DNA from 3 places in the Vibrio profundum genome. Region 3 is predicted to be linked to each of the others. Evidence: predicted binding sites of a transcription regulator. Region 3 holds the regulator's gene; each other region holds the start of a gene.

Region 1 (9,899 bases), on a different contig from region 3:
TTAAAGGAATAGACAGATCCGCGCACCACTGTAACGCTAAGCTAGAAAAAACATAATCAACAGTATGGTTTTCCATCGGTAAGTCTTCAGCGTCGGCGCACAGGTACTGCATCCCATTGTTGCCACATCGCTGGCGGGCAGCACACAGCATTTCGGGTGCAATATCCACGCAAATAACCCTAGCGCCGCGCTCACGTAACTTCTGAGAAAAATACCCAGTTCCACAACCTAAATCTAGGATAGTTTTATTACTCAAATCCGCAGGCATTCGCGCCAACAGCTGCTGCCCGACTTGGCGCTGAAATTCAGCATGAGAATCATAAGTGGATGACGCCCGGCCAAACGCATCCGCGATCGCTTTCTTATCTGTAATTGGGGGGAGGTTGACCGCTTCAGCGAACGTCATAATTCGCCTCCATAGCTCGACGTATAACACTGCCCATCGCAATGACTTGCTCAACTGTATGGCTCGCTGTGAGTGTTATTCGAAGGCGTGCCTTCCCCACAGGTACAGTCGGCGGACGAATCGCCGACACCCAGAACCCTTGCTCGCGTAAAGACGCTTCCAACTCAATTGCTTTTTCTGCGCAGCCTAAAAGGAACGGTTTGATTGGTGTATTTGTGCGCACATAACCGCTGACATCCATCAAGGTATCGTGATAAGCCGCCTGAAGTTCGAGTAATTTGTCTCTGCGCCACTCTTGCTGTTGAATCATCTTGAGTGCGTGACTTAATGCGTGCGCCTGCGAGGGTGGCATTGCAGTGGAATAGACATGATGGCGTGCGAATTGAGTGAAAAAGTCGCCCGTCTGAGCGTTACACAAAATCGCAGCGCCGGACAATCCAAAAGCTTTGCCGAACGTGACGACTAAAATATCGGGCTTCACTCCCTGAGCGTGACAACTGCCGCGCCCCTGTTGCCCCAGAATTCCAACACCATGAGCATCGTCCACCACTAGCCAAGAGTGGCTTGGCAACACAGATTCGATGTCAGCCAAAGCCGCTTGATCACCATCCATGCTAAACACCCCTTCTGTCACGACCAAACTGGGTTTTCCGTTAGGAAGCAAAGCCAATAGGTGCGCCACATCGTTATGTTTAAACCGCTTCATCGTCGCCAGAGATAAACTGCCCGCTTCCATCAAGGAAGCGTGGTTGAGTTTATCTTGCAGCAAATAGTCACCTTTCTTTAATAAGGTGAACAGCAGAGCTTGATTGGCCGAAAACCCTGAACTAAACAAAATGGCTCTGTCGTAACCTTGCCAATCACACAAATCCTCTTCCAGCCTTTGGTGCGCTGAACTAAAGCCCGTCACCATGGGCGAAGCGCCGCTGCCGCAGCCATAGCGTTCAATGCCTTGTTGCCACGCCTTCGCCAGATTTAGGTCTTGTGCTAAGCCTAAATAATCATTGCTGGAGAAGTTAATCATCTCGCGCCCTGCATACTGCAACTGTGTCGCACCCGTTATCGTCACTGGTCGTAAGCGGCGAGATAAATTCGCCGAGGCTCGCTCATCAAGAGCCGCCTCTATTCGTTTGGTAAACATATCGATTCGCGTGGTCAACATATCGGCGTTAAAGATGTCTGTGTTAAGTATGTTTGCGTTGAACATCTCATGCATTAAACATCAGCGTTATAGAAAAGGTCGTCGGCAGTTGGGCGCGCTGCCACTCGCTCTACCACTTTATCGAGTAGTTCACTTTCTTGAATCTGATCAGGTTTTTGGCTCACGCTCTGACTATTAATACCTAATTTTTTAAACAACTGCATATCGCTGTCTTCATCAGGGTTCGGCGTCGTTAATAGTTTACAGCCGTAAAAAATTGAATTGGCGCCCGCCATAAAGCACATCGCCTGCATTTGCTCATTCATTCCTTCTCGGCCAGCGGATAAACGTACTGCCGTGTGTGGCATCATTATCCTTGCAGCCGCAATCAATTTTATGAAGTCGAACGATTCCACATCTTCCGCTTGTTCAAGTGGTGTGCCTTTTACTTTCACCAACATATTGATTGGCACACTTTCCGGTTGAACCGGTAAATTTGCCAGCTCCACCAAGAGCCCTGCGCGGTCTTGATCGCTTTCACCCATGCCGATAATGCCGCCTGAACACACCTTCATCCCTGCATCTCGCACATGCGCCAGAGTATCAAGCCTATCTTGATAGGTTCGGGTGGTAATGATGTTGCCGTAATACTCAGGAGAGGTATCTAGGTTGTGGTTGTAATAATCAAGCCCCGCATTCGATAACTCTTGGGCCTGATCGGCATTGAGCATTCCCAAAGTCATGCAGCTTTCTAAGCCTAACTCTTTCACACCTTTAATCATTTGAGTGAGATGTGGCATATCGCGCTGCTTCGGGTTTTTCCACGCAGCTCCCATACAAAAACGAGTCGAGCCTGCCGCTTTCGCTTTTTGCGCTGCGTCCAACACACGATCGACTTCCATTAAGCGTTCTTTATCAATATCGGTACGATAGTGAGCACTTTGCGGGCAATATTTACAATCTTCGGGGCAGGCACCCGTTTTAATCGATAGTAAAGTACTCACTTGAACTTGGTTATGCGCCTGATACTGGCGATGCACTGACTGAGCAGTAAACATGAGATCCATAAAAGGTCGGTCTAGTAACTCTTTGACTTGCTCCACAGTCCAGTTGTGACGAATTTCCACAGGTAACACCTTTGATTAGAATAATTATTTGTTGGCTAGTCTACTGACAATAGATAAACTGTCAACATTATACAAATCAACAGGTTTACATGTGGTTAATAATAAAACAGGAACATCTGGCATTGATTTAAAATTCGATCGCGACCACCTTTGGCACCCTTACACCTCTACCACCAACCCTCTGCCCTGTTATCCCGTTGTGGGCGCGCGAGGGGTGCATATTGAATTGGAAGATGGCCGACAACTTGTCGATGGAATGTCTTCGTGGTGGGCTGCCACTCATGGTTACAATCATCCAGAATTAAACCGAGCCGCACACAAGCAAATTGATACGATGTCTCACATCATGTTCGGCGGGATCACTCACCAGCCTGCAATCGAGCTTGGCAAAAGGTTACTCGCCATTGCGCCGAATAACTTAGAGCACGTTTTTCTGGCCGATTCTGGTTCAGTGGCAGTGGAAATCGCGCTAAAAATGGCGCTGCAATATTGGCACGCCAAAGGCGATCCACGTGCCAAGTTCCTCACGTTGAAAGATGGCTATCATGGCGACACGTTTGCGGCTATGTCGGTGACCGATCCAGACAATTCGATGCATTCTCTATACAAAGGTTTTCTCCCTGAGCACATTTTCGCCCAGTCACCCAAGGTAGGGTTCTGGCAAGAGTGGAATGAGAAGGATATAGCAGACTTTAAACACAAAATCGCTGAAAATCACCATGAGATCGCCGCAGTCATATTGGAACCTATCGTACAAGGCGCGGGCGGAATGCGCATTTACCATCCAGAGTTTCTGCTCCGCGTTCGCCAATTATGCGATCAATATGGGGTGCTACTGATTGTAGATGAAATTGCCACCGGCTTTGGTCGCACAGGAAAGCTGTTCGCCTGTGAGCACGCCGATGTCCAACCAGATATTCTGTGTGTCGGTAAGGCACTGACTGGGGGCTACATGACACTTTCAGCCACCCTTGCCAGCAAGCGTGTGGCAGAAACTGTTTGCGGCGGCGAAGCGGGTTGTTTTATGCACGGACCAACCTTTATGGGTAACCCTTTAGCGTGCGCGGTGGCCTGCGCCAGTTTAGATCTATTGGCAAAAAACCAATGGCAGCAACAAGTTCAAACGATAGAAAACCAGCTTGAGCAAGGGTTAACCAAGTTGAAACAGTATTCCATGGTGAAAGACACCCGTTGGCTAGGCGCGATTGGCGTGGTGGAAACTCACCGTCCAGTGAATATGGAAGTGATTCAAGCGTTGTTTGTTGAGCAAGGTGTATGGATAAGGCCATTTGGTCGATTAATTTATGTGATGCCGCCGTTTGTTAGCCAGCCTGAACATATTGAAAGGCTGATCTCGGCGATTGAAAAAGGTTTGCAAAACGAGGAATGCTTTTTATAGCGCTCACGAAAAAAGCCAACGCGTTGCGCTGGCTTTATCTCAAGTATACAAATCATCTCTTCGTTTAGAAGGAGTAGTAAGAACCTAACACAAATGAATAGGCATCTAGATCGACAGCTGAAGTATTGAGTCCTGCTTCTGCGGTCGAGTTTTGGTATTCAACAAACACAGTTAGATTGTCTAGCACTCCGTAATCCGCGCCGACAACCAAAAGTGAATTGTCAGCGTCATTTACGTCTGATGTTGTACTACTTGTAGTTGTAACGAGGGTAGCCTTATCGTTCGACATCAAACTATAAGTAGTGTACAAACGCAGTTTATCCACCGTAAAGGATGCTGCACCACCAAAGGCATTACCCTCATAGAAGGTATCATCTGCAATAGTACTGCCCTTCGCGGTAGTGGGCCCAAAGAAACCAAATGTATCTACACCCTCATAGTTGACGTAAGTAAGGGCTAAATAAAGTCCTCCAAAGGTAGCCGAAGCCGACACCCCGCCTTTATGATAATCAGTCGCTTTGTACTGCCCTGTTGCGCTAGCTACTCCTGATGCTGTTTCACCCACTTGATAAGCTACGGCAAGGTTATAGTTCTCTAGAGAATAATTGACCGACGTGCCCCATGTAGGGTCGATATCTTCATCACTGTTGGTTGTGACATCTGCGACAACCGTTAAGCCCTCAACCCCATAAAACTTAAAGCCGATCCCGTGCCCCGTTGATTCTCTGTGGTGGCCACCAGCTGTGCCTAAATAATAAGCATCATTATCGATGTCGTCTTTTTCGAGTGCCTTCATCGAGTTTGCCCAGTCGCCATGTTCACCAGCAACTACGCCCCAACTAGAGGTTTTTACCCCAGCATATAAGTCATCGGTCGATATGGCACTAACAGTCCCATTCCACCAAGAGCCATTTTCCATTTCAAAGGAACCAAAAGCGGTGAACGTACCATTGATTTGGTGCTCGGCATCCATTTGAATTTTGGCCCACATATTCACATCAGGGTCACCTTTAGTTTGGGTTGTCGCGGTATCGTCGCGCTCCCATGAAGAAATATAGGTATCGATCTCCCCTTTCAAGGAAACTTTCGCTGTATCCGACCCATAAATCTGAGCCGCGTTTGCCGTACCTGCAGCCGCAAGCACCGCCATTGCGATTAGCGTTTTTCTCATCATCATCCACTGCCTTTTCTTAGTTTGGGAAATCCTTGTCCGGTTCCCTTTGGTGATTAGTCACGACTCTTACTCTGCTGGTTTGATGTCATCACTAAATTCATTCGCTATCAGCCTGTTAAATCACTTTCCATCAGCTGAAGGCCTTACACTTTCGCACCTTTAATTCAAAATCCTAAATAAAACAATAACTTGCAATTAAGCTATTGATTTCTAACTATTGAGTTAAGTATTAGCAGCCAGATGAGAAAAGTGTAAGTAAAATAGACAATTAAAATGAAAAGGTTATTTTGTATACAAAATGTGGATAAATTTAGATTAAAAAACCATCAGAAATAGATTCACAAGAACTATCAACTACGTTAATTTTATTCACATAAGGAATCGGTTGCGCCGTAAATTGTGTGACAAAGATCTAATTTATATAGGAAAGAAATCCCTTTCCGCAGACCGAATATCGCGCAAAATTGTGGTAGTATCTGCACTCTGATTTTTCTAGGTCTTTATATGCCAGCCAGTAATATTCAAACAGCGATCCGCGACAGCTATCGCAACCTACAAGCGCAGTTAGACAATTTTGTTCCACGCCGAGCGCAAAATTATCTGGTGGCAGAAATTGCTAAGACTTTGTCGGGGGAATACCACAAAGCCAACCGAATCATTGTGGCGGAAGCAGGCACCGGGATTGGTAAATCTCTTTCTTATCTGATGGCGGCGATTCCGTTTGCCGTGTTAAACAATAAAAAGGTAGTGATCTCCACCGCTACCGTAGCTCTGCAAGAACAGCTGCTAGATAAAGATTTACCCTTATATAGACGAATCACCGACCTAGATTTTAGCTTTCAGCTTGTGAAAGGGCGTCAGCGCTATTGCTGCGCGGAAAAGCTCGCCGCAAGCGGTGATACCGACGGCGAACAATTAGCTATCTTTGAAACCAAGCCCAAAGCATCGGACATTGAACTGCTCAAAGAGCTCTCTCAAAAGCTTGCGACAGGTAAATGGGACGGCGATAGAGACAGTTGGCCAAGCCCTATTCGTGATGACGTGTGGCGCACCATCGTTAGCGACAAGCACAGCTGCAACAACGGACTGCCCGCACATCGGGATTGCCCATTTCAAAAATCACGTTCAGACCTAGATAAAGCAGACGTGATCATCGCCAATCACAGCCTAGTGATGGCCGATGCCGATCTTGGCGGCGGTGTCATTTTACCTGAGCCAGACGATACAATTTATGTGTTCGATGAGGCGCATCACCTGCCTAAAGTGGCACGCGACCATTCATCTGCCGCCGCTAGCCTCAAAGGTGCGGCCAGCTGGCTAGAAAAACTCAATCAATCAGCGACCAAATTCTCTAGTTTGGCCGACGAAAAACGGGTAAGCCGCTTTCGTAACGAACTGCAAAATTCTGCTCAAGAACTCATTCCCGCACTGACTCAGTTAGCGCGCCAGTTCAACCCAGATCACTTCCAAGAAAAAGTGTACCGCTTCGAGCATGGTGATTTACCTGAGTGGCTGGAAAACGAAGCCAAAGAGCTCAAAAAGATTTCATCCAAAGGGCTGCAATCCCTCAGCAAAATTGCTGACTTGATTGCCGAACGAGTCAAAGAAGGGGAAATCTCCAGCAAACTGGCAGAGCCTGCCCTCACCGAGCTCGGCTTCTATATCCAACGTATGGAAAACCTCGCTCAAGTGTGGAGTTTAATGGCTGAGCCAAAGCATGAAAAAGGCGCGCCGCTAGCACGATGGCTAGAGCTACATCCAGATAGCGAAGGCGACTTTATCGTCAATGTGTCGCCACTTGAAGCAGGCTGGAAACTAGACCAACAGTTATGGAGCCGCTGCGTTGGCGCCGTGTTGGTGTCTGCTACAATGCGTGCACTCAACTCCTTTAGCTTCTTCTGCCGCCAAGCGGGAATCAGTGAAGATGCGCAAGATGGCACCCGATTTTTGTCTTTGGCCTCTCCTTTCGACTACCCAAATAAAGCCGAGCTTTACATCCCTAAGATGAAATTTGAGCCGCAAGCTGAACCCTACACAGATCACTTATGTGAAGTGCTGCCAGACATGATCGCCGATGGTAAAGCCAATTTAGTGTTATTCGCTTCCTATTGGCAGATGAACCGAGTCGCGGACAAACTGAATAAGCCGTGGATCAAAAAAGGCTGGGCGCTACAAGTGCAAGGTGATGCTTCTCGAACTAAAATTTTGAACAAACACAAGACCTTAGTTCAGTGCGGCAAAACCAGTATTTTATTTGGTACAGGCAGTTTTTCAGAAGGCTTAGATTTGCCCGGTGAGCTACTTGAAAACCTCGTCATCACTAAAATTCCATTTGCTGTACCAACATCTCCCGTCGAACAAGCGCATGCCGAATACGTTGAGCATAAAGGGGGCAATCCGTTTATGCAGATCGCTGTGCCAGAGGCGAGTAAAAAGTTGATTCAGGCTGCTGGCCGCCTGCTGCGCAAAGAACAAGATTCTGGTAGAGTCGTCATCCTCGATCGGCGCATTGTGACCAAACGTTATGGCCAAGCACTCATCGACTCTTTGCCGCCGTTTCGCATAAATATCGAGCGCTAAGCTCAGCTAGAATGTACCCATACTCACTACAGCTACAATAATAAGAAAGAACACAATAATGGAATATATCGAGCCCACTACTCTGGCTTTAATCGCGTCTGTCGCCTTTATCGCTGGCTTTATTGACGCCGTTGCTGGCGGAGGCGGAATGCTGACTGTCCCAACATTACTCTCGTTAGGTTTGCCACCTCATCTTGCCTTAGGCACCAATAAACTTGCAGCATCGTTCGCCTCTTCTACTGCCGCCCTCACTTATTTTCGTAAGCGACTCTTTAAACCAAGATTCTGGGGACGTTGCTTTGCGGCGACTTTTGTCGGTGCGATTATGGGGACATTTTTAGTCGATAAGATCAGCACCGCTTGGTTAGATAAAGCACTACCGCTGATTATTTTGGTGGCTGCCGTCTACACTATTTGGCACAAAACTCCCGATGCACAAAAAAGTGCGGTGCCAGTCTCAGACCCTAATTTTCATAAAAAGCAAACTACTCAAGGCTTGGCCATTGGTTTTTACGATGGCCTCGCAGGGCCTGGCACTGGCGCATTTTGGACCGTGAGTTCAATGGCACTGTACCGATTCAACATTCTGCTCGCATCAGGGCTTGCCAAAGCCATGAACTTCACCAGCAATTTTACCTCTCTGATTGCGTTTGCCTACCTTGGTCACGTCAATTGGATGCTTGGCTTGACGATGGGCGTTTGCTTGATGGCGGGCGCTTTTGTTGGCGCACATTCTGCAATTAAGTTTGGCGCAAAGTTTATTCGCCCGGTATTTGTGACTATGGTGAGTGTACTCGCCATCAAACTCGCTTATCAGGCTTGGTTCTAACCCAATGACCACATTGAAACAAATATCGACTACTCTAGATTCTCTCGCGAAACAAGCAGAGCAACTCGATACTCAGCGAGGCGAGCATCATAAACCGCTTTTTGATGAGCAATTGTTTCATTGCCGAGCAAAAAAACTTTTACCGTGTGTTCTCGAAGCAAAAGCCAGTTTTGAACATATATATCAACATGCTGACCCTTGTGCGCTCAGCGCAGAACAAGCCGAATCTGCCGCAGACACCCTAATCGCGCAACTGGAAGCGATACAAAGAGAGTTAGCGACCCAATCCATTCGCGCTCAAGAACCGAAACACGCCATGTATACTGGCAAATCAATCAAACAGCTCTATCAAGAGCGCTCTCAACACCAAGAATGGACGAGAAGATTGCGCGAACTAGTCGCCGAAAATCAACAGAAACTGCACTCAGCGCCCGCAAGCCAATACAAACAACACCAGCAAGCATTACTGCAAGCCGAACAGCGACTAAAGCGCTGCCTAGATGCCCAAGCTAAGCTGGATAAATATATAGCCTTTAAAGAAAAGAACCCACAGAGATGAAGCCAGACAACCCAACTCCTTCTCATTCATTGGAAAATGCACCCGATGAAGTGAAACTCGCGGTCGATCTTATCTACTTATTTGAATCAAACGAAGTGGATCCGAGTACTGCACTTGCAGCGCTCGATATCGTTCGAAGTGACCTAGAAAATAAACTGCAGCAAGAGAATAAATGATGTATCAATTGACGTTCGACTTAGCGACGTTTATGCAAGATTTTTGGCAAAAACGTCCAACCGTCCTTAAAGGTGGTTTTGCCAACTTTATCGATCCAATTAGCCCCGACGAACTGGCAGGGTTAGCGCTGGAAGAAGATATCGACTCTAGAATGATCACCAATACCGACGGTAAATGGACAGCGTCGCACGGGCCTTTTGAGGAATCCATTTTTGCTGATCTGCCAGCTGATCACTGGCAATTAATTGTTCAAGCTGCCAACCACTGGCATATTGAAACCGCTGAGCTTGTTCAACCATTTTCAGCCATCCCGCAATGGCTGTTTGATGATGTTATGGTCAGCTACTCTACTCAAGGTGGTGGTGTTGGCCCGCATATCGATCAATATGATGTCTTCATCGTACAGGGACAAGGTAAACGCCACTGGCGTGTCGGCGCGGAAGATAAAGGTCAATATACCGAGCTGGTTCAAGCGAGCGCACTTCGCCAAATTGAAAGCTTTGATGC
Region 2 (9,899 bases), on a different contig from region 3:
TCATTTTTCTATCAAATTGCATTCGATATGGGGATAGACCGCCTCTCAACTTGGATGGACAAGTTTGGTTTTGGTCAAGACTCTGGGCTCGATATCAATGAGGAAAGTAGCGCGAATATGCCAACCCGCGCATGGAAACAAGCTCGCCACCATCAACCTTGGTATCAAGGTGATACCATCCCTGTCGGGATTGGGCAGGGTTACTGGACAGCGACTAATATGCAGATCGCGAAAGCAACCAGTATTCTAATTAACCACGGTAAGATTGAGCCGCCACATTTTCTAAGAGCAACTATCGAGCATGGAACCCAGTTTAAAAACTTAGTCATGGAACATTACACAACTAAACAGCTAATGCCTAAGGTACCAAAGAAAGACTGGGATATTGCATTGGAAGGCATGCACCTTGTAAATATGGGACCATTAGGAACTGGCCGATACTCGTTTCGACATGCGCCATATTCCAGTGGTGGTAAGACCGGTACCTCTCAGGTATTCAACCTAAATAACAGCAACTATAATGCCGAGAAGCTTTCAGTTCACCTGCACGACCACTCACTCTATACGGGCTTTGCACCGTTTAAAGACCCTAAATTCGTCGTTACAATCATCATTGAACACGGAGGCTATGGCGCAAAAACCGCCGCTCCGATGGCACGTAAAGTTCTCGATTACTGCATGGAAAATCTAGATGGTAAAAAAGCCGATATGTGACGTGGTCATCGAGCCTTAGAAAGGTTGGGCATCAACTAGATGCTCTAGTCAACATAACCTAATCAACAAGTTGCCCTTAGCGGATTTAAAGCGCCCTGATTCCCTCGGGCGCTTTTTTAATATACCGATTCGTTTAACCGATTCGTTTAACCGATCTGTTTTAACCGATCGGTCTTCACCAATCAGCTTTAACCGACCAATTCTTCATATTTTCCGACCAGCTACGAGAATTATAGATTTCCCGGATAAAAAAACGCCTCGCAAAGCGAGGCGTTCATCAAAGCTAAGTTAATAATTCAGAGTGAATTATTGACCTTTTACTTCTTTAAGACCGTTGTAAGGAGCACGCTCACCTAGTGCTTCTTCGATACGGATAAGTTGGTTGTACTTAGCGACACGGTCAGAACGGCTCATAGAACCCGTTTTGATTTGACCTGCAGCAGTACCTACCGCTAGATCAGCGATAGTTGCATCTTCAGTTTCGCCAGAACGGTGAGAGATGACTGCAGTGTAACCTGCATCTTTAGCCATCTTGATAGCAGCTAGAGTCTCAGTTAGAGAACCGATTTGGTTGAACTTGATAAGGATAGAGTTAGCTACGCCTTTCTCGATACCTTCAGCAAGAATCTTAGTGTTTGTAACGAATAGATCGTCACCAACGATTTGAAGCTTGTCGCCTAGAAGTTCAGTTTGGTGCTTGAAGCCATCCCAATCTGACTCGTCAAGACCGTCTTCGATAGAAACGATTGGGAAGTTGTTCGCTAGTTCAGCTAGGTAGTGGTTGAACTCTTCAGAAGTGAAAGTTTTACCTTCGCCCTTCATGTTGTAGATGCCAGCTTCTTTGTCGAAGAACTCAGATGCAGCACAGTCCATAGCAAGAGTAACGTCTTTACCTAGTTCGTAACCAGCAGCTGCAACAGCTTCTGCGATAACTTCTAGAGCTTCAGCGTTAGACTTAAGGTTAGGAGCGAAACCACCTTCATCACCAACGGCAGTGCTGTAGCCTTTAGACTTAAGAACTTTAGCTAGGTTGTGGAATACTTCAGCACCAATACGTAGACCTTCTTTAAGAGTCTTAGCACCAACTGGTTGGATCATGAACTCTTGGATATCAACGTTGTTGTCTGCGTGCTCACCGCCGTTGATGATGTTCATCATTGGTAGAGGCATAGAGAACTGACCAGCAGTACCGTTTAGTTCAGCAATGTGCTCGAACAAAGGCATGCCTTTTGACGCTGCCGCTGCTTTTGCGTTCGCTAGAGAAACTGCCAGAATCGCGTTTGCACCGAAGTTTGATTTGTTTTCAGTACCGTCAAGGTCGATCATCACTGCATCGATAGCAGTTTGATCTTTTGCATTCTTGCCGATTAGCGCTTCTGCAATTGGGCCATTTACAGCTTCGATTGCTTTAAGAACACCTTTACCTAGGAAACGAGTTTTGTCGCCATCACGTAGCTCTAGTGCTTCACGAGAACCTGTTGATGCACCTGATGGAGCTGCAGCCATACCAACAAAACCACCTTCTAGGTGTACTTCTGATTCTACTGTTGGGTTACCGCGTGAATCGATGATTTCACGAGCTAATACTTTAACGATCTTAGACATTGAGCTTTCCTCTCGTTCAAAATACAAAATACAAAGGTTAAAACTAAAAAGGCAGCAGCAAGAAATCTTGCTACTGCCAATATTTTTTACTTCAATTCACCGCGAGAATTTTCACCAGCGGCTTTCACAAAGCCGGAGAATAACGGATGGCCATCACGTGGCGTCGACGTAAACTCTGGGTGGAATTGAGCGGCTACAAACCAAGGATGTTCTGGGTTTTCGATCATCTCAACTAACTTCTTGTCCGCAGACAAACCAGACACTTTCAGGCCAGCTTTCTCTAGTTTTGGACGAATCACGTTGTTCACTTCATAACGGTGACGATGACGCTCATGGATAGTCGTACTACCGTACAAAGCATGTGCTTTGGTGCCTTTTTCTAGGTGGCAAAGCTGAGAACCTAGACGCATTGTTCCGCCTAAGTCAGAGGTTGCAGTACGCTCTTCAACCTTACCTTCACCGTCAACCCATTCAGTAATCAAACCAACAACTGGGTATTTCGTGTCTTTATTAAATTCTGAAGAGTGTGCGCCTTCTAAGCCCGCTACATTACGAGCGTATTCGATAAGCGCCACTTGCATACCTAGACAAATGCCTAGATATGGGACTTTATTTTCACGTGCAAATTGTGCAGCGCGGATCTTACCTTCGATACCACGATCGCCAAAACCACCAGGTACTAAGATAGCATCTAGGCCAGCTAATACTTCTTCGCCTTTGCTTTCCACATCTTGAGAGTCAACATACTTAATATTAACGCTCAAACGGTTCTTAAGACCTGCGTGCTTCAGTGCTTCGTTAACCGATTTGTACGCATCCGGCAGTTCAATATACTTACCGACCATACCAATGGTAACTTCAGCGGTTGGGTTCGCTTCTTCGTAGATAACCTGTTCCCATTCTGATAAGTCTGCTTCAGGTGCAGTAATACCAAAACGAGTACACACTAAATCATCTAAGCCTTGAGCTTTGATAAGTTGTGGGATCTTGTAGATAGAATCAACGTCTCGCATCGAAATAACCGCTTTTTCCTGAACATTACAGAACAGTGCGATTTTCTTACGCTCGTTCGCCGGAATCGTACGATCGCTACGGCAAACAAGGATATCTGGTTGGATACCAATCGATAGCAGCTCTTTTACAGAGTGCTGGGTTGGTTTAGTTTTCACTTCGCCTGCTGCGGCTAGGTAAGGAACCAATGTAAGGTGCATGAACATAGCGCGTTCACGACCTAGTTCAACTGCAAGTTGACGAATGGCTTCCATAAACGGTAATGACTCGATATCACCAACCGTACCACCAACTTCAACAATAGCCACATCTTGGCCTTCAGCACCCGCAATCACACGATCTTTGATCGCGTTAGTAATGTGAGGGATAACTTGAATTGTTGCGCCTAAGTAATCACCGCGACGCTCTTTCGCTAGAACGTCTGAGTAAACACGACCTGCAGTGAAGTTGTTGCGCTTGCTCATCTTGGTGCGAATGAATCGCTCATAGTGACCAAGGTCTAGGTCGGTTTCAGCGCCATCTTCCGTAACGAACACTTCACCATGCTGAGTTGGGCTCATTGTGCCCGGATCAACGTTGATGTATGGATCAAGCTTCATCATAGTCACTTTAAGACCACGAGCTTCTAGAATCGCTGCAAGAGAGGCCGCTGCAATGCCTTTACCTAGAGAGGATACAACCCCGCCAGTAACAAAAATATAATTTGTCGTCATGTTTAACCTGAAGTTGGTTGAATGAGATAAATGAGTTTCATCTGGACGGGATGAAACTATACCAGAAGCCCATAACTCCCACAACGTGAAATATATCACAGTGTCTTATTTTCTATTTGTTTTAAATCAAGCTCGCTGCTACTGCTTTTTTACGCCTGAATTTCATTCATATTTTCAAAATATTAGGCATTACTCTCGCTGTTTCACCTTCTGCCAAATCGCTTCTAATTCATCGAGGTCGAGATTTTCCATTTTATGACCTTGAGCGTGAACTTGCTGCTCAACGCTTTGAAAGCGTTTCACAAACTTTTGGTTCGCCTTCGTCAGTGCCACTTCAGGGTCTACTTTCAAATGACGCACGAAATTCACCGTCGCAAAGAGTAAATCCCCTAGCTCTTCTTCTATCTTGGGCTGCTCTTGAGGCTCGGCTTCCACTTCGGCCATTACTTCGTCAATTTCTTCATTCACTTTGGCAAGCACTGGTTCTAAGCTGGTCCAATCAAAACCCACCGAGGCACACTTTTTCTGGATTTTATTGGCTTTAGCAAGGGCGGGCAACGATTGCGGAAGAGAATCAAGTATGCTGCTCTCTACATGGCCAAGGCGGCTTTTTTCTTTGGCCTTCTCTTTCTCCCAATTTTTATTGAGTTCGCTTTCCGCGACATTAACCCCAGCAAATACATGAGGATGGCGACGCGTCAGTTTCTCATTGACGGTCTCCACCACATCACGAAAATCGAAAAGTCCTTTTTCATCCGCCATCTGACTGTAGAAAATCACTTGGAAGAGTAAGTCACCCAACTCTTCTTGTAAATTTGACCAATCGCGGCGACAAATCGCATCCACGACTTCGTAGGTTTCTTCAATTGTATGCGGAACAATGGTGTCGAAATCTTGCTTTTGATCCCAAGGACAACCTGTATCGGGATCACGCAACTGGGTCATGATTTTTTCTAATTGCTCTATTGGGTGAGTCATCGTTTATTCCTACTGTTCATCGTTTTTCCTGCCGATAAAGAAAAGGGGCTAAATAGCCCCTAACAATAAATATGTCCGGTTTGCGAATCCACTAACCCAAACGCTTCACCGACATCACGTCTTTGATCTGCTCCACTCGAGTGATGACCCGTGCTAACACTTCCACGTTAGACATCTCCAAATCAAAGTCCATCACCGACAACTGGCGCTTATAATCGTTGCGACTGCGCATGCTGTTCACTTTCACTTTCTCGTTAGCTAATAGCGAGGTGATGTCTTTTAATAAGCCACCTCTTTCCATTGCTTCGATTCGCAAACTCAGCACGTACGATCCGACAAATCCACTCCCCCACACGGTATCAATGATTCTCTCTGGCGCATGGTGGTGCAGCTCTTCCAACTGCTCGCAATCACTGCGGTGGACAGATATACCGCGCCCTTGAGTGATGTAGCCTTTGATCTCATCACCTGGGATCGGCTGGCAACATCTCGCCAAATGCGTCATTACGTTATCCACCCCTTCAACCACAACCGCATCTTTTTTCGGACGGCTGGTTGCGGGGTTTTTATATTCAGATTCTTGTAGTTTCTGTAAAGCCTGCTGATCTTCTTCTTCTGCCGTCGGCTTATTCACCAGCGAATTAATATGATTAACGATTTGATTAATACGTAAGTCGCCACTGCCGACACCGGCATATAACTCATCGGCGGTATTCACGTTAAAACGCTTCAGCGCATATTCATCGGCATCCTTTAGGTTAGCGCCAATTTGAGCAAGTTCGGTCTCTAAAATTTCTCGGCCCGCTTCAATGTTTTTCTCGCGGCTTTGCTTTCTAAACCAAGCATTGATTTTAGCCCGAGCCCGCCCTGAATGGACAAACCCCATCGACGGATTGAGCCAATCTCGAGAAGGGTTCGGCTCTTTTGCTGTAATGATTTCAACCTGATCACCCATGGTCAGTTTATGGGTAAAGGGAACAATCCGGCCGCCCACTTTCGCGCCAATACAGCGATGACCCACTTCGGAGTGAATATGGTAGGCAAAATCGAGCGGAGTCGCTCCCATTGGCAAATCCACTACATCCCCTTTCGGCGTAAAGGCATAGACACGATCATCAAATACCTGACTACGGAGCTCATCCAGCATCTCACCTGAATCAGACATTTCCTCTTGCCAATCAATCAGTTTACGTAGCCAAGTAATTTTTTCATCGTAACCACTGCGTGCGCTACTGCCTTCTTTGTACTTCCAGTGCGCTGCGACTCCTAGCTCAGAGTCTTCATGCATTTGTTTCGTACGGATTTGGATTTCTATCGTCTTCCCTTCAGGGCCTAGCACGACAGTGTGAATCGATTGGTAGCCGTTCGGCTTTGGATTCGCGACATAGTCATCAAACTCAGAAGGTAGGTGTTTATATTTGGTGTGCACGATACCTAACGCGGCATAACAATCCTGTAGGCGATCGGCAATGATGCGCACCGCACGCACATCAAATAACTCATCAAACTCGAGGCTCTTTTTCTGCATTTTTCGCCAAATGCTATAGATGTGCTTCGGCCGGCCACTTACCTCGGCTTGAATATGCGAGACTTTCATTTCAGATGACAAATCATCGACGAAATCTTGGATGTATTGTTCACGAACAATACGACGCTCGGACAATTGTTTGGCGATTTGTTTGTAGGTATCCGACTGGCGATAACGAAAAGCGTAATCTTCAATTTCCCATTTTAACTGACCAATACCGAGACGATTAGCTAGAGGCGCGTAGATATTGACACATTCTTTGGCCGCGGCTTGGCGCACTTCGTCTGGAGCTTGCTTCACTTCTATTAGGTTGCTAATGCGCTCCGCCAGCTTGATAACTACGCAGCGAAAATCGTCAACCATCGCGAGCAGCATGCGTCGTACGTTATCGATTTGCCCAGAGGCCGAGTTTGCTTCTAACGTCGCATTCAGTTGACCAATGGCGGCCATTTCCTCAACACCATCAATCAGCTTGATAATTTCTTTACTGTGATTTTGCTCCAATAGCTCCCGATCATAAACACCACTGGCCACAATAGGAAACAACTGAGCGGCAATCAGGGTTGCGCGATCCATTGACAAGGTGACCAATATTTCGATCATTTCCCTTCCTCGCCATAACAACAACGCTGCCTCTTCGTTGTCTGCTAGCATCTGTTCACACTGACGATAAACCTTGGTCAGTTTGCTCGCCGTGCTAGACTCTTGCCCTAAACTGGAAATCCATTTCTCTAACTCAAACTGTTCGTCTGGGGTTAAATGAGCACTTCGTACCGCAACCATCTTTTCATCCTAATCTATCTAATAATACGTACCAGACAACCAAACATATCGGTTCCTACACAATATTAGTGGGGGTCAATTTTTCACAAACAAGGCCATTGATTCAAAATGGTGCGTATGCGGAAACATATCTAACATCGCCAGTTTGCTTAAGGCGTATCCCTGCGCGTAAAGGCTTTGGCTGTCTCGTGCTAGTGTTGCCGCATTGCAAGACACATACACCACGCGAGTCGGACTCAGTTGGCCAATCTGCTCGACCACTCCAGCGGCACCAGCTCGCGCGGGATCAAGCAATACTTTATCAAAACCGCCGTGAGCCCAAGAGTTCGCCATGACATCGAGTTCCAAATTCGCTTGATGAAACGCGACATTGCTTAGCTGATTACACCGCGCATTTTGCGACGCTTGATCCACCATCGCTTGCACACCTTCAACGCCAACCACTTGCTGAGCCACTTGGGCGATCGGCAAGCTAAAGTTACCAACACCACAGAACAGATCTAAGACCCGATCTTGCTCATCAAGTTCCAACCATTGCATGGCTCTCGCCACCATTTGTTGGTTCACTTTTTGGTTCACTTGAATAAAGTTATTGGGTTGAAAAGCGATTTGCGTGCCAGCCTCTTGATACATTGGCTGTTCACCAGAGAGCTTCACCAATTCGTTTTCACTCGGCATAGAATACAAAGTCAACGCATGTTCGCTGGCAAAATGTTGTAGCGCTTCAGAATCAGAAGAGGCTAATGCCTGCGTATGGCGCAGTACCATTACCACACCATTGTCCGCTTTCACTAACTCCACATGACCGAGAACTTGTTTCTTCTTGAAGCCGAGAAACAACGTCTTAAGCGCTGGCAGCAATGCATTCAGTTCAGGATCAAGTACGGCACATTGCGCAATGTTTACAATCTGATTGCTTTGCTGCTTACGAAAGCCAAAAGCAAGTTGGTGGTTTTTTTTATCCAACATTAAGCTCAAACGGGTCCGGCGGCGATAACCTGTTGACTCGCTGATAATCGATTCATCAAGTGGCACAGTTTGACCTGACAACTTTTCCATTAATTGCATTAATGACTGCTGCTTGTGCTCGATTTGTGCCTGCTCCGAGTAATGCTGTAAATGGCAACCGCCACATTGTTGGTAGTGAGGACAAAACGGTTCTACGCGCTCATCTGCCGAAGTAAGGCGCTTGATGACTTTCGCTCGAGCATAGTTTTTCTTACTTTCGGTCAACTGAATCAACACTTCCTCGCTGGGCAGCGCGCTGGGAATAAAGACTGGCTTACCATCGAGGTAACCGAGCCCCGCACCGAGATGATCGAGCTTTTCAACCATAAGACGTTGATGTTTCGTATTTAATTTTGATTTTTTCGGTTGAAAAAAGCGAGCCATGATCTTAGTCCACATATAAAATTGAGCGTGTCATTCACCAAGCGTGCAGTATTTGCTATTTTGGTGATTGTCGAACTGTCGCGACTTGATTAAGCTAAACAATCAGCTTAATAGTTCGCACAGCGAGTTATTTTCCCATATCCACGAGATGATGTTTAGATAATAATGACAAGATATGGCCTCAAAACCCGTGTAATCGCGTTAACACTGGCGCCAACCTTAATCGTTGGATTATTGTTAAGCGCGTTTTTTTCATTCAGCCGCTACCACGATTTAGAACAGCAGGTCGTCAATGAAGGCCTGAGCATCATTAACCCTTTGGCCATTGCGAGTGCTGAAGGGCTCAAAAATCGTAACCGAGAGTCGGTGCGCCGCCTAATCAGTTTTGCGCATAGAAAAAATTCGAAGTTTGTCCGCAGTATTGCTGTGTTTGATTACAATCACGATTTATTTGTCACTTCTAACTTTCACCCTAACTTCCAAGAGCTGACTTTCCCCAAAAATAAACCCATTCCTCTGGTCGGCACTTCTGAGCAGCACGACAACACCCTTATTTTGCGCTCTCCTATCCTCGCAGAAGGGGGGTACATCAACACTTTGTCAGGCCAAGCAGGGCCGAATCAAGCGTTGGGGTATATCTCGGTAGAACTCGATTTATCGTCGCTGAGGTTGCAGCAGTATCAAGAAATCTTCTTCGCGTTTTTGGTGCTAATAGCGGGGTTAGGGCTATCGAGCATTTTTGCTTTTCGCTTACTCCACGATGTTACTAAGCCCATTACTCACATGAAAAACACCGTCGACCGTATCCGTCGTGGCCACCTTGATGTCAGGATAGAAGGGAAATTGCATGGCGAGCTCGACGAGCTCAAAAATGGTATCAATGCTATGGCAGCTTCCTTGTCGGAATACCACATTGAAATGCAGCACAGTATTGACCAAGCGACCTCAGATTTACGCGAGACCTTAGAACAATTAGAGATTCAAAACGTTGAGTTGGATATCGCTAAAAAGCGTGCTCAAGAAGCCGCGCGGGTAAAATCCGAGTTTTTAGCCAATATGTCGCATGAACTGCGTACGCCACTAAACGGAGTGATTGGCTTTACTCGGCAAATGTTGAAAACTCAACTTTCTCATAGCCAGGCAGATTATCTCGGTACCATCGAGAAATCAGCGAA
Region 3 (9,899 bases):
CTCAACTTACCCCTTAAAAGCTTGATATGATCATACCTTGGCAACAGCTCGAAACTGAGACACTAGACAACCTCATTCATGAGTTTGTACTACGTGAAGGCACCGACTACGGAACAGAAGAATTCTCGCTACAAAATAAAGTCGACCAAGTAAAAATACAGCTAAAAAATAATGAAGCGGTCATCGTGTATTCAGAGCTGCATGAATCGGTAAACATTCAGCTTCGTCATACATTTCAAGGCAATATTTCATAGCCAAGCCAGTTCCTGCTATAGTCATTCGCCAAAGGCAATTATCGAATAGACAGGGCTCGTCATGTCAGCAAAGCACCCCATTATCGCCGTCACCGGTTCATCAGGAGCTGGAACGACCACCACATCGGAAGCGTTTAGAAAGATGTTCAATATGATGAACATCAAGCCTGCATGGGTAGAAGGTGACAGTTTCCATCAATTCACTCGCCCCGAGATGGACGTGGAGATCCGTAAAGCCCGCGAACAAGGGCGGCACATCAGCTACTTCGGACCACAAGCCAATAATTTCACCACGCTGGAGCAATTTTTCAAAACCTTTGGTAAGGAAGGAGTCGGCCAAGTACGCCGCTACTTACACACCTTTGATGAGGCCGTACCCTACAATCAAATGCCCGGCACGTTTACTCCTTGGCAAGACTTACCCACCAATACCGATGTATTGTTCTACGAAGGCTTGCACGGGGGGGTCGTAGATGGTGACGTCAATGTCGCCCAACATGTCGATCTACTAATTGGCATGGTGCCCATTGTTAACCTTGAGTGGATACAGAAATTTGTCCGTGACACCCGTGACCGCGGCCACTCACGAGAAGCCGTGATGGACTCCATCGTGCGTTCTATGGACGACTACCTAAACTACATCACCCCACAATTCTCTCGTACTCATATCAATTTCCAGCGTGTTCCAACCGTTGATACTTCCAATCCACTCAATGCCAAAGGCATCCCCAGCCTCGATGAAAGCTTTGTGGTCATCCGGTTACGCGGAATGAAAAACGTCGATTTTCCATACCTGCTCGCTATGATTGATGGCTCATTCATGTCGCGTCATAACACGCTTGTCGTTCCTGGGGGCAAAATGAGCTTTGCCATGGAGCTGATCGTACGACCAATTTTGCAACAGTTGATCGAGACGGGTAAAATAGGCTAGAGTGCTCAAGATTTAGCCACGAATGACACTGAGTTCTCATAGCGTGATCTTAGGCACGTTTTTGCCTATAAAATGCGCGCCTCCGAGCCATTTAAATCAAGAAATTCTGTGGCAAAAAGGATACTATCAGAAAGGAAACACAAGATAGCTTGCGGCATAAGGAAACTATTTTGTCCTGATAGACCAGGTTTCTGGTCTGGCTAAATTATGGAACACGGCAAGCATCACCTGCAGAGGAAGTGAGATATTATGGTTCTAGGTAAACCTCAAACCGACCCAACATTAGAGTGGTTTCTTTCACATTGTCATATTCATAAGTACCCTTCAAAGAGCACGTTGATCCATGCGGGCGAGAAGGCGGAAACGTTGTATTACATTGTTAAAGGATCTGTTGCGGTTCTGATAAAAGACGAAGAAGGCAAGGAGATGATCCTGTCTTACCTCAACCAAGGTGATTTCATCGGCGAACTTGGTCTATTTGAAGAAGATCAAGAACGTACAGCCTGGGTAAGAGCTAAATCTCCATGCGAAGTTGCTGAAATTTCTTTTAAGAAATTCCGTCAGCTTATCCAAGTTAACCCTGACATCCTGATGCGTCTGTCTTCACAGATTGCGAGCAGATTGAAAGTGACTAGCCAAAAAGTTGGCGATTTAGCTTTCCTAGATGTGACGGGCCGTATTGCCCAAACACTGCTTAATCTGGCGAAACAACCGGATGCAATGACCCACCCTGATGGCATGCAAATCAAAATCACTCGCCAAGAAATTGGCCAGATTGTTGGTTGCTCCCGCGAAACTGTTGGTCGTATCCTTAAAATGCTAGAAGAGCAGAATCTGATTTCTGCGCACGGTAAAACGATCGTCGTATACGGCACTCGTTAATCACCTAGCAATTAAAGATGCAGACAATAAAGCCACCTCATTGAGGTGGCTTTATGTTTTAGCAAAGAGCGAGTTTTCACACTCACCCTTCCTTCATCTTTTTATAAATCAATATTATCAAAGATTAGTGCTTTCAAAGATCTTATCTGCAGACGCTGCAACAAAGCCTGGGTATAGCTCGCCATTGGCCATAGCGTAACGCTTAGCAAATTCGTAGAACCCACCCGGCACTTCATGCTGACCATCGCTAAATGTCACCACGACTTTATCAGCCATCGTCGATGATTGTTCTAACAAAACTTCAGGCGACCCTTTTACTTCTCCACCCGATTGATTAATTGCAAAACCAGATTGTGTCAGGTAATCGTTCACTTGTTTGACTTGCTCGAAGCGATTGAGCTGGTTAACGCTCACCGTAAAGTGATTAGCACCATAACCATGAACCGACAACCAAGCGGCGTATTCGCTACTCTTAGCAAGGCACTGATAGTCATCGAAGCTGATGTCCCATAAACGCCCAGCCGATAGAAACTCATGTGAGTGTAAACGCTGTGAATCGACTTGTTGTACCAAGCGCTCAACAATAGCTTGCGCTTGGCTCGGTAATTTCTCTACCAACAATTCACTGATGAACACCTTAGGCTGATTAGCATCAGGGTGTTCATAATGCTTTGCTACCAAATGCTTGCTTTCAAAAACATAATCACCACATTCTTGATAGCCCAATGCTAAGAAAGGCGCAGCCAACACCTCAAGGCCAACAGGCGCGAGATTAAAGGTGCGCAATGCAATATGGTCGTTAATCAGGGTCGTCTCTTCTTGCAGCAGCTTGTGAACACGCTCAGCCGATGGGCATAGGCGCTCAATATAGTCATTCCAGAGAGATTGAAATAATATCGACGGTGTCATTACCGACTCCTCTTCTCATCACACTAAAGTTTGATACCTGGACTCAAAGTGTCTGGCAGCATCGTTGATGCTCCCTCCATTGAAGCCATTGGATAGGCACAGTAATCCGCCGCATAGTAAGCGCTTGGTCGTAAGTTACCAGATGCCCCAGGACCACCAAATGGTGCATCACCACTCGCGCCTGTCAATTGACGGTTACGATTCACGATACCCGCGCGAATATGATCAACGAAGTAATCCCACTCAGAATCATCGGTAGACACTAAGCCCGCTGACAGGCCAAAACGCGTGTCATTAGCAAGCGTGACCGCTTGTTCTAAGGTGCGATAGCGAACAACCTGTAGTAAAGGCCCAAAGTACTCTTCATCAGGCAACTCAGCGATATCGGTGACATCAATAATACCCGGCGAAACAAAGGCGGCCTCACCTGCTCTGGCAGGCAAAATTGATTTACCGCCTAGTGACACAAGATTGGCCTGTGCGTCGAGAATAACTTGCGCGGCTTGCTGAGAAATTTGCGGTCCCATGAAAGGCGCTGGCTCGGCAAATGGCTGATCAACAATGATTTCCTTCGCTGCAGTGAGTAATTTACTTAGTAGCTGGTCCCCTTTGTTTCCTTCTGGAACATATAAGCGGCGTGCGCACGTACAGCGCTGACCAGCACTAATAAATGCCGATTGTACTATGGTGTATACCGTGGCATCCAAATCTCCATATTGCTCAGAAATCACCATTGGGTTATTGCCACCCATTTCCAATGCGAGCATTTTATCTGGCTGGCCTGCGAATTGGCGGTGCAATATATGCCCGGTATTCGCACTGCCGGTAAAGAGTACGCCATCAATACCTTTGGCATTGGCTAGCGCGATACCGGTTTCTTTTGCGCCTTGTACTAAGTTGACAACGCCAGCAGGTAAGCCCGCTTCTTGCCATAGTTTCATGACAAATTCGCCCGTCCACGGTGTCAATTCTGAAGGCTTAAACACCACGGTGTTACCAGCTAAGAGTGCTGGCACAATATGCCCATTAGGCAAATGTCCGGGGAAGTTATAAGGACCAAAAACGGCCATCACACCTAGTGGTCGGTGGCGCAGCACTACTTGATTGCCAGCAACTTCACGAGTCGCAGCTCCAGTTCTGTCATGATAAGCACGAATAGATATCGCGATTTTACCCGCCATTGCCGCCGCTTCAGTGCGAGTTTCCCAAATAGGCTTACCCGTCTCTTTAGCAATGATTTCCGCTATCGTTTCACTGTTCGCTTTTACTTTGTCAGCAAAAGCCTGCACCAGTTGCTCACGTTCTGCCAAACTGGTTTTCTTCCAGCGTACAAAAGCGGCACGCGCCGCTTCAACCGCCGCATCGACTTGCACTGGCGTTGCACTCTTACCGTGCCAAATTTGTTGATTATCGTAAGGGCTGAGAGAGGCAATCACTTCACCCGCCCCTTCCTGCCATTGCCCACCAATCCACTGAGTCATCACTTTATCCTCAAAATAAACTTAAACTGCCAACATTCTGACTTTATCGCCTTCGGCTATCTCTAATGCCGACGCAACTTTACTATCCAAAATGACACTATCTGTCGCCTGATCGTAGGCCGCCTTTGCTACCGTCGCTCGGAAGTTTTCAAACGAGGTGTTAGCAATCAAATAGTCTTGCGAGCTAGAATGCTCGGAGATTTGTACGCTTGCTCTGAACGAATGGCGAACCGATTCAATATTCGATAAGTCACATTCGACTGACGGGCCCCCATCAAAAATGTCGACATAATTACGGCAGCTAAAACCTTCTTTTTCTAATAGACGTAAAGCAGGTTTAGTGTTCTCGTGAACTTGGCCGATAACCGCTTGCGCTTCTTCGCTCAATAAATTGATATAGATAGGCAGCTTAGGCATCAAATCGGCGATGAAGCCTTTTTTCCCGATACCAGTCAGATAATCAGCAAGAGTAAAATCAATCGAGAAAAAGTGCTCTTGCAACCATTGCCAGAATGGTGAATTACCATCGTCATCCGACACTCCACGCATTTCAGCAAAAATGGTTTCAGAAAAGCGATGAGGGTGCTCTGCCATCATCAAAAAACGGCATTTAGACATTAAACGGCCGTTGAGCCCGTGACGAAAATCTTCTCGTAAGAACAGGGTGCAAATTTCACTGCAACCTGTGTAGTTGTTGCCAAACGTCAAGAGTTTCACAACATTGTTCACGCCAAGCTTTGGCGATGAATGCACAACTTTACTAATGTGGTATGAGTAGAATGGCACATCCCAGCCAATCGATGCTTCAATACCTGTGGTTCCGGCAACTTCTCCCGTCTCGCTATCGAAACCCACCATCAAGTAACCTTCGTCTCCCGGTTCCGTGACTTCTGGCTTGTTAAAGCTGTATTCGGAATGAGTAATACGGTTAGTCAATAATTCTTCGTTAACCGGAAGAGAAGTGAACCCATAGCCAGACTCTTCTGCGCATGTATGCAGCGCGTCATAATCTGCCATAGAAATAGGACGTACAACCAGCATCGTTATTCCCTCCTGATGCAAGTTTGGCTCGCCGCTGTCACAGCAAGCCAAATAGAGATTAAACTAACGACGCGATCGCTTTATCTAATTTAGCCAGACCTTCTTCGATGTCTTTTTTATCAATCACCAATGATGGGGTGAAGCGAACGACATTCGCTCCAGCAACCAACACCATTAGGCCATGCTGGCCAGCGGCGACTAACACTTCACGCGCTCGTCCTTGCCAATTTTCATTCAGTGCCGCGCCAATCAATAGACCTTTACCACGCACTTCACTAAAAATTTGGTACTTATCATTAATTTTAGCCAAACCTTGGCGTAGAAGCTCTTCTCGCTCTTTGACGCCTTGTAAAGTCTCTGGTTGGCTGACAACATCAACCACAGCTTCCGCAACCGCACACGCTAATGGGTTACCACCATAAGTGGAACCGTGAGTACCAATCTTCATATGCGTTGCAAGTTCACTCGTCGTTAACATCGCACCGATAGGAAAACCGCCACCGAGCGATTTCGCTGTGCTTAGAATATCCGGTGTTACACCCAATCCTTGATAGGCATAGAAATCACCAGTACGGCCATTCCCCGTTTGAACTTCATCGAAAATTAGCAGCGCATTGTGCTTATCACACAATTCACGTACCGTTTGCACAAACTCGTCCGTCGGCGACACAATACCGCCTTCACCTTGCAATGGCTCCATCATCACCGCACACGTGCGATCAGACATATGCGCCTTGAGTTCTTCCACGTCGTTATAAGTCAGGTGTGTCACGTCACCAGGTTTAGGACCGAAACCATCTGAATAGGCTTCTTGACCACCAACGGTCACGGTAAAGAAAGTACGACCATGAAAACCCTGTTTAAAGGCAATGATTTCCGATTTGTGCTCACCGTGTACGTCAGCAGCCCAGCGGCGTGCAAGCTTGAGTGCTGCTTCATTGGCCTCTGCGCCTGAGTTGGCGAAGAAAACTTTTTCAGCAAAACTAACTTGAGTTAATTTCTGTGCTAAGCGCAATGCAGGCTCATTCGTCATAACGTTGCTTAAATGCCACAGCTTGTTAGATTGCTCTTGTAAGGCATTCACCATAGCCGGGTGGCAATGTCCTAAGCAACTCACCGCGATACCACCAGCAAAGTCGATAAACTCGTTTCCTTGCTGATCCCAAACACGAGCGCCTTCGCCTTTTACTGGAATCATTTGCATTGGGTTATAACAAGGCACCATAACCTCATCAAACAATTCGCGTTCCACTTTATTTCCAACCGTCATAGATTTTTCCTCATCGATGCAACTTGTCAATCAACATGCCAAAGACCTGCACCGTAAAATTTTGTATTACATTAATGACAATGTGGCATTTTATTTACATTTAATTAACCATTTCAATAGTAACTTGTTCTTTTTTTCACCGACAAGTTAATATTTGCGAAGCCAAGATTGAGTAAATATGCCAACAAAGTGACGCTAACACGTTATTTTATAGGAAGGAAAAAGAGGCGCAGCTAGAAAACCCAGTGCTGCTCGCACTATAGAGAGGTGAGACAACGCATAGTTTTTCACTATCCGCCGTAGCAATATTTTGCGTTAAAATGTTAAAAAAGGTGATCTAGGTCCAAGAGGAATTTAAATTATAGCGCTAAAAAATTCGCCAGCAATTCGTGGCCTTGCTCAGTTTTAATTGATTCTGGGTGAAATTGCACCGCATGGATCGGCAAAGAACGGTGTTGAAAACCCATAATTTCATCTACCGTGCCATCGTCTAACTCTGTCCATGCCGTTAAAACGAAACACTCAGGTAAGGTCTGTTTATCTACAATCAATGAGTGATAACGAGTGACCGTTAATGGATTATTGAGCCCATGAAACACTCCGCGTCCGGTATGAGCAATCGGAGAAGTTTTGCCATGCATCACTTGTCGCGCTTTAGTGACTGTCGCACCATACACTTGAGCAATCGCCTGATGCCCGAGGCACACGCCTAAAATAGGAAGTTTTCCCGCAAAATGTTCAATCGCCGACAGTGAAATTCCCGCATCATCTGGGGTACAAGGCCCCGGAGATATCACCAAATGACTCAAGCTCATCGCCTCAATGTCGGCCAAGCTAATTTCATCGTTACGCGCTACTTTTACTTCAATACCCAGTTCACAAAAGTACTGATACAAGTTATAGGTAAACGAATCGTAATTATCGATGATAAGCAGCATGGTATTAATCAGGGCTATGGACAGTAATGGTTTGCTATTGTGCCGCCCAGCGATAGAAACGCAAGGAGAAATCACACTTCTAAGGCTCCCCTCGACTCGGATTAGAACGGTCTGCTCTGCCAAATAAGATTGCCAGAGTAAAGCCCAAGCAGATCAGTTATACTAGCCGGCCTTTACGCTCAGCCCAGTGAATACAATACAATGTCGACAGTAGGGAGCACACTTGATACATATTCATGACTTGATCCAATCCATGAAGCCACTGTTGGAACACTATGGCTATTTTGCACTGATCGTATCAGTGTTTTTTGAAGGAATGGGGATCCCTCTTCCAGGGCAATCGGTGCTGATCACTGCCTCCATCATGTCATCAGAGAATGTCATGAACCTGCCGATGGTGATGACTATTGGCTGGATAGCTTGCTTTTGCGGCAACACTGCAGGCTATTTCATTGGTTACTACTTTGAAAGTTGGCTGGCCAAAAAGGGCTACATTTCAGAGAAGAAATGGCAGAAAATACACAGTATTATCCAAAAATATGGACCTATTTGCTTGGTGATCAGTCGTTTTGTCGAAGGAATGAAACAGTTTATGCCAATGGCCTGTGGCATGGCGAAAATGTCAAAAAGAACCTTTTTCATAGGCAATGCGATGGCCTCAACATTATGGGTACTCGTGTTTAGCCTATTAGTACACTACGTCTTTGCTCATTTATCCGGTGTGATGCGTTTTTACCATCATCACCAGCTGACTCTGTGGGTTGCCTGCGGGGTATTACTTCTGGCCATTGTCTTGCTGTTTATCAAACGTAAAAAGACATCGAAAGCATCTAGCTAGCTAACCAACTAAACAGGGCATAGCACGTCTCGCTATGCCTTTTGTCCTGCGACTATATTTAACTTCTGGAAATGCTACTTCATATGAACAAACTTAAACTTACTATGCTAGCCGTTACGGCTGCATTAGCGCTTTCTGGCTGTCAGACTCTTGATGCCAGCAAACTTCACACCGACGCTTCGCCACAAACCATCGCAGAAGCAAAAAAAGATTTATCTGGTATTGAAGATCTCAAAGTACTCGATAATGGTGTGATTTATTACACATTGAAAAAGCCTAGCGACCTACAATGGGATACGGTCGGAGTGAACGCCGTCAGTTACCGCCTAGCCTGTAAGAACTTGAAATATTTCATCGATAAGGGAATGCTGATGCGGTTACATTTCCAAGGCGGGGCCACGCAAGACTATAATGCTGAACGTTGCCAAACCGAAGTGCCGACGAACTATTTAGCTAACGTTAAATAAAACAAAAGCCCCTACCAATTCAGGTTAGGGGCTTTCTTATAGAGTCTCTTGCATCCGATTATGGACGAGCAACAAAACCTATCGCTTCATAGGCTTTTTTCAAGGTCACGGCAGCGCGGGCCGACGCTTTCTCTGCGCCTTCCTTCATGACCGTATCTAGGTAAGCTCGGTCTTGACGAATACGGTGATATTCACTCTGAACGGGTTCCAGCATCGCCACAACGGCTTCACCCACACGCTTCTTAAACGGGCCGTACATTTCAACACCGGTAAACTCAGCTTCAATTTCAGCAAAGCTCATTCCTGTGGCAGCAGAATACAGCCCCATTAGGTTAGAGATACCTGCTTTATTGGCAATATCGTGAGCAATGCGAGGCGGAGTTTCAGTATCCGTTTGCGCTTTGTTGATTTTCTTGATGATAGATTTTGGCTCTTCTAGCAAGGTAATTACGTTCTTGCGATTATCATCCGACTTAGACATCTTCTTCGTCGCATCTTGCAAGCTCATTACACGTGCGTTCACCTGTGGAATATACGGTTCTGGCACCGTAAATATAGGCTGTTCCGGGCCATAAACATTGTTAAAACGGGTCGCAATATCACGAGCAAGCTCTAGGTGCTGCTTCTGGTCATTACCTACTGGTACTTGATGTGCACCATAAAGCAGGATATCAGCCGCCATCAGCACTGGATAACTAAATAAGCCCGCATTGACATCGTTCGAGTAACGGCTGGATTTATCTTTAAACTGAGTCATGCGACTCAGCTCACCCATCTGAGTGTAACAATTAAGAAGCCAACCTAGCTGGGCATGTTCAGGCACGTGCGACTGCACAAACAATGGACTCTTCTTCGGGTCCACACCAACAGCTAAACAAATCGCCAACG

Evidence for each region. The regulator CRP, encoded in region 3, controls carbon source genes, mostly activating them, when cyclic AMP is high. The targets are predictions, from matches to a motif close to TGTGANNNNNNTCACA.
Region 1: a site for CRP is predicted at 5,648-5,663, ahead of dinG (ATP-dependent DNA helicase DinG). Genes of this name have one in related genera too.
Region 2: a site for CRP is predicted at 4,128-4,143, ahead of pyrG (CTP synthase). Genes of this name have one in related genera too.

What each region holds. Positions count from the first base shown of each region.
Region 1 covers NZ_JAKJTA010000003.1:424,700-434,598, reverse strand. The annotation lists gene bioC (malonyl-ACP O-methyltransferase BioC) at 1-406, opposite strand, end outside; gene L4C34_RS01945 (8-amino-7-oxononanoate synthase) at 393-1,547, opposite strand; gene bioB (biotin synthase BioB) at 1,622-2,674, opposite strand; gene bioA (adenosylmethionine--8-amino-7-oxononanoate transaminase) at 2,796-4,073, shown strand; gene L4C34_RS01930 (porin) at 4,138-5,250, opposite strand; gene dinG (ATP-dependent DNA helicase DinG) at 5,752-7,827, shown strand; gene L4C34_RS01920 (sulfite exporter TauE/SafE family protein) at 7,886-8,656, shown strand; gene L4C34_RS01915 (primosomal replication protein) at 8,661-9,215, shown strand; gene rsmS (pleiotropic regulatory protein RsmS) at 9,212-9,391, shown strand; gene L4C34_RS01905 (ribosomal protein uL16 3-hydroxylase) at 9,391-9,899, shown strand, end outside.
Region 2 covers NZ_JAKJTA010000008.1:170,341-180,239, forward strand. The annotation lists gene mrdA (penicillin-binding protein 2) at 1-714, shown strand, start outside; gene eno (phosphopyruvate hydratase) at 1,021-2,319, opposite strand; gene pyrG (CTP synthase) at 2,406-4,043, opposite strand; gene mazG (nucleoside triphosphate pyrophosphohydrolase) at 4,233-5,021, opposite strand; gene relA (GTP diphosphokinase) at 5,113-7,332, opposite strand; gene rlmD (23S rRNA (uracil(1939)-C(5))-methyltransferase RlmD) at 7,408-8,724, opposite strand; gene barA (two-component sensor histidine kinase BarA) at 8,890-9,899, shown strand, end outside.
Region 3 covers NZ_JAKJTA010000006.1:142,592-152,490, forward strand. The annotation lists gene L4C34_RS06670 (YheU family protein) at 27-254, shown strand; gene L4C34_RS06675 (phosphoribulokinase) at 316-1,185, shown strand; gene crp (cAMP-activated global transcriptional regulator CRP) at 1,435-2,067, shown strand; gene L4C34_RS06685 (DUF1338 domain-containing protein) at 2,185-2,976, opposite strand; gene astD (succinylglutamate-semialdehyde dehydrogenase) at 3,000-4,457, opposite strand; gene astA (arginine N-succinyltransferase) at 4,479-5,498, opposite strand; gene L4C34_RS06700 (aspartate aminotransferase family protein) at 5,557-6,768, opposite strand; gene L4C34_RS06705 (aminodeoxychorismate/anthranilate synthase component II) at 7,128-7,706, opposite strand; gene L4C34_RS06710 (DedA family protein) at 7,930-8,544, shown strand; gene L4C34_RS06715 (hypothetical protein) at 8,628-9,011, shown strand; gene trpS (tryptophan--tRNA ligase) at 9,070-9,899, opposite strand, start outside.